DNA from 2 places in the Eubacterium sp. AF19-12LB genome. Region 2 is predicted to be linked to the other one. Evidence: riboswitches for the same ligand, from Rfam matches in the RefSeq annotation. Region 2 holds a riboswitch; the other holds the start of a gene.
What was found. A riboswitch is a leader RNA that binds a small molecule or an ion and turns the genes downstream of it on or off. The one in region 2 is predicted to bind FMN.
Positions count from the first base shown of each region.

Region 1: linked by a shared signal. The riboswitch ahead of DWX29_RS11305 (ECF transporter S component) and the one ahead of ribD (bifunctional diaminohydroxyphosphoribosylaminopyrimidine deaminase/5-amino-6-(5-phosphoribosylamino)uracil reductase RibD) in region 2 are both predicted to bind FMN.

Region 1 is NZ_QUGP01000013.1:40,315-42,715, reverse strand. Features, by position in the region: gene tsaB (tRNA (adenosine(37)-N6)-threonylcarbamoyltransferase complex dimerization subunit type 1 TsaB) at 1-107, opposite strand, end outside; gene tsaE (tRNA (adenosine(37)-N6)-threonylcarbamoyltransferase complex ATPase subunit type 1 TsaE) at 110-529, opposite strand; gene DWX29_RS11305 (ECF transporter S component) at 728-1,324, opposite strand; FMN riboswitch at 1,435-1,565, opposite strand; gene DWX29_RS11300 (aspartate kinase) at 1,625-2,401, opposite strand, start outside.
Region 2 is NZ_QUGP01000012.1:30,262-32,662, forward strand. Features, by position in the region: gene ribE (riboflavin synthase) at 1-133, opposite strand, end outside; gene ribD (bifunctional diaminohydroxyphosphoribosylaminopyrimidine deaminase/5-amino-6-(5-phosphoribosylamino)uracil reductase RibD) at 206-1,273, opposite strand; FMN riboswitch at 1,495-1,651, opposite strand; gene DWX29_RS11085 (DUF4886 domain-containing protein) at 1,863-2,401, opposite strand, start outside.

The sequences.
Region 1 (2,401 bases), on a different contig from region 2:
GAATGTGTCTTTTTAAAATTTATTGTATATTCTGCCGTTAATATATCATCTGTTACCACTGCAACTGATGCCACTAACGAAGAACTGTCTATTGCTAATATTCTCATCTTTATTCCACCGTTATCTTTCTATAATCTAATCCTTTTTCTAAATTCTTTTCTATCAAAACTGTTGATGCATTGTCAGGAATCAGTTCACTTATGAGTTTCGACCATTCTATCAGACATACTCCTTCTCCAAAGAAATAATCCTCATATCCTAATTCATACATTTCCTCAGGGTCACCAATTCTATATACATCAAAATGATACAACGGAATCCTGCCTTCTTCATATATTTGTACAATTGTAAAAGTTGGACTATTTACGCATTCTTTTATGCCAAGTCCGCTTGCAAATCCCTGTGTAAAAACAGTCTTTCCAACACCTAAATCACCATTTAGGCAAATTATTTGTCCTGCTTTCGCAGATTGTCCTAACTTTCTCCCAATCTCAAAAGTTTCATCAGGCGAATTTGTTTCATATATCATAAATTTTATTCCTCTTTTCTTTTATGGCAAAACATATTGTAATGCCAGAGTCAAAAGGTCTAAGCCCATATGAGCTTTTCCTACACAACAAAAACATTTGCATAACAAACAGCAAATATTTGTCAAAACAAAAAGATATTGTTTATAATCACCACATAATTATAAACAATATCTTTTTACATTTCAATTTATTTATTTCTAGAGTTTTTTTATAAATGTGCTTATTCTCTTATATAATATTCCTGTTACAATTCCAACTATTATTCCTTTAAATACATTAAATGGTGCTACTGCAACCCAAACAAAGCTCCATTTATCTTTAATTATCGGATTTACTTTTGCTCCTTCTTCTATAATTGCTTCTAACGGCATAAACTTTTCATAAAACGGTAGCATTACATAATAATTAAGAATTGCGCCTGCAACTGCCATTAACACAATACCAACTACTATCCCTATGAATGCTCCCTTTTTAGATTTCTTAAATTTATATATTATTCCCGCCGGAACAACAAGGCAACATCCTATGCAAAAATTTGCCAATTCTCCAACATAACCTGTTGTTGTCCCTTTAAGTAATATTTTAAGCACAATCTTTATAGCTTCCATAATTATTCCTGATACAGGTCCCATAATAAATGTTCCTATCAAAATAGGTATCTCACTAAAATCAAGCTTATAAAAAGACGGCGCTATAAACACTACCGGAATTTCTATAAGGACCATGAGTATTGCAGCAATAGCCGCGAAAATAGCCATCAACGCTAAATTTTTTGTTGTAAATAATTTTTTCATTTAATTTTACTTCCTTTCTGAAAATTAATATATTATTTATACAGAGCAAAGAAAAAAAGCACCTGGTTCAGGTGCTTTTCATGAGATTATTAATATCATAATTATTAATCTTATTACTTCTCTCATCCAGACTTTACTGTCGGCTATGGAATCACACCATATCATGCCTTTCGGCTCGCTGGCTTATATGCATTGCATAAATACAGCCGGTAGGGAATTTCACCCTGCCCTGAAGAATTATATTTAATATACGGTTAAAAATATTATTAACACGGTTTTATTCCGCATCATATACTCTATTTACTGGTTAATGCCAATGAATCTCTTGTAAATTGCCTTTATTGCTACTTCAAAATCTTCTTCTTCAACACCAACGATAATGTTAAGTTCTGAAGAACCCTGGTCAATCATCTTAATATTTACTCTTGCATCAGCTAATGCTGAGAATAAAATTGCTGCAGTTCCTCTTGCACTCTTCATTCCTCTACCAACTACTGCTATAAGCGCAAGATTGCTTTCGATATAAATCTGATCAGGATGTACTCTGCTCTTAATCTCGTCAATAATAGCTGTTTCCTTGCCTGCTAATGCTTCAGTTGCAATTACAACGCTCATTGTATCTACACCTGATGGCATATGTTCAAAACTTACATTACTCTTTTCTAATGCACGTAATACGTTTTTACCAAATCCGATTTCGCTATTCATCTTATCTTTTTCTATATTAATTACAGACATGCCTTTCTTACCTGCAATACCCGTAATAATATGATCGCAATGTTCAGCTGACTCAGAAACAATCATTGTTCCTCTATCTTCCGGCTGATTTGTATTTTTGATGTTTACAGGAATACCTGCTGCTCTAACAGGGAATATAGCATCTTCATGCAATACTGTTGCTCCCATATATGCTAATTCACGTAATTCTCTATATGTGATAGTCTTGATAGGTTCCGGATTGTTAACTATTCTAGGATCACAAATAAGACATCCGCTAACATCTGTCCAGTTTTCGTATAATTTAGCTTTAGCTGCTCTAGCAACTATTGATCCTGTTACATCAGAACCACCTCTTGA
Region 2 (2,401 bases):
CGTTAACTGCTATGCTGTCTCCAACTACTGTTTTTTCTAAAACCTTTTCACATTTAATTCCAATCTGATATTTCTCACTATTGCTGTTAACATATTCTATCTGACCTGTTTCCTCTATAATTCCTGTAAACATTTACTATTTTTATGTATTTTATAAAATACGTATATCTCCTTTCCTCTGATATTTCTTTTAGACTTCTTTCCTTTATTTTAAATATCCGGTTAACATAATATCATTTCCTATTTTTTGTATTTCTAAATTTCTTAAGTTATATGCTTCCATCATTTTTTCGACACCTTTTCCTTCAATTGGAGATTTTGCATTTGCACCTCCTACAATCTTTGGTGCTATAAAGCAACAGATTTTATTTACAATGTTTTCTTTTAGTGCCTGTGCATTAAGTGTTCCGCCACCTTCAAGCAATATACTGTCTATCCCTTTCTCACCTAATGTTTTCATAAGTTCTGATAAATTAACTCTTCCTTTCCTTTTCTGCCTTACGACTTCAACCCCACATTCTTCTAAATATTTTTGTTTATCTGTATCAGCCTCATTTGTACAAACAACTATTGTTTGTATCTTATTAGCAGTATTAACAATATTACTTTCAAATGGTATTCTTAAATTTGAATCACATATAATTCTTATTGGATTAACATTTTCTTCTATTCTGCAATTTAACATTGGATTATCTTCTAATACAGTATTAATTCCAACCATTATTCCCATATACTTTTTTCGCATATTTTGAACGGTTTCTCTTGCCTTTTCACCTGTAACCCATTTTGAATCACCATTTTCACACGCTATTTTTCCATCCATCGTCATCGCATATTTCATTACAACATAAGGTGTTTTATTTGTAATATAATGAAAAAATACTTCGTTTAATTTGTCACATTCATCTTTTAATACTCCGCACTCAACTTCAATTCCGTTTTCTTCTAAAATTTTTACTCCCTTTCCTGCTACAAGTTTATTAGTATCCATACTCCCCACATAAACTTTTTTTATGTTTTTTTCTATGATAATTTCAGTACATGGTGGCGTCTTTCCATAATGACAACACGGTTCAAGCGTTACATAAAGCTCTGCTCCTGTTGTATCCTCCTTACAATTTGTTAATGCATTTCTCTCAGCATGAAATCCGCCTATCTTTTCATGATAGCCTTCCGAAATAATTTCATCATTTTTTACCACAACACATCCTACAATAGGATTTGGATTTGTATAACCTATGCCTTTTTTTGCTAATTCAATAGCTCTTTTCATGTATTTTGGGTTCAAAAAAAAGCCTCCTTTCATTCAAAGGGGCTTTCGCACAAATACAAATGTATATTATTCTGTTCATTACATATTCCTAATTGCGTATGGTTATTAGTAATTTATTATCAAAATCTTAATCCGATTAATTGTTATGTAAACTACATATCATTTAAATACATTTCTAAAAATCAGATTAATTTTATTCCTGATAAAGAACAATTACATTATCTATTCTTCTCCCATCCAGACTATACTGTCGGTTTTGGATTCTCACCAAATCAGCTGCTTTCGCAGGTCACGGACTCGTGCATCTTTACGCTCTGTACACTTACCATCGGTTGGGAATTTATGCTTTATGCATATCACCCTGCCCCGAAGAATTTTTATTTAATTTCTGCTTAAAGTATAGTCACCTTGTTTTTGTTTGTCAACAAAATTTCCAATAAACTATTTTTGTTAAACATTTTTTAATATATATATGTTAATTTTTTTAACGTAAAAAACCTCTAAAATAACAGATTTTTGTATATAATCTACACATTTTAGAGGTCTTTATAATTAATTTTTATAATTTGCTAATATTCTTAAAACTTTATTATTTAACTTTTATGTTATACTCTGCTGTTTTATCACTGTTAAGTTTGCTATTTGAATATATCGCCTGTATTTTGTAAGAATAAGTTTTATTTTTCTTAATATTTTTATCTATGTATTTTGCCTGAGTAGTTGTTGCGACTCTTTTAAATACCTTTTTGCCTTCCTTTTTGCGGAATACATAATATTTAGTGGCATTTTTATTTTTACTCCATTTTACATTTACACGATATACTTTCTTTTTCTTAACTTTTCTTACCTTTTTTGTCAACTTTACATTACTTGGTGTCTTTAACTTTACACGCACATAACGTTCTGACTTAATTCCGCTTGTAGTTACAGCAGTTATTTTTGCTATGCCTACTTTTTTGGCCTGTATATTTCCCTGTGCATCAACAGAAACTATATCCGGATAATTACTCTTCCATGTAATTGTATCTGTTGTATCATCAGGTGCTATCGTAGTAGTATATTTTCCTACATATCCCTTTACAACTTTTAAAATCTTGCTTTCATTAATGTTAAAAGCTGTTGATGGCT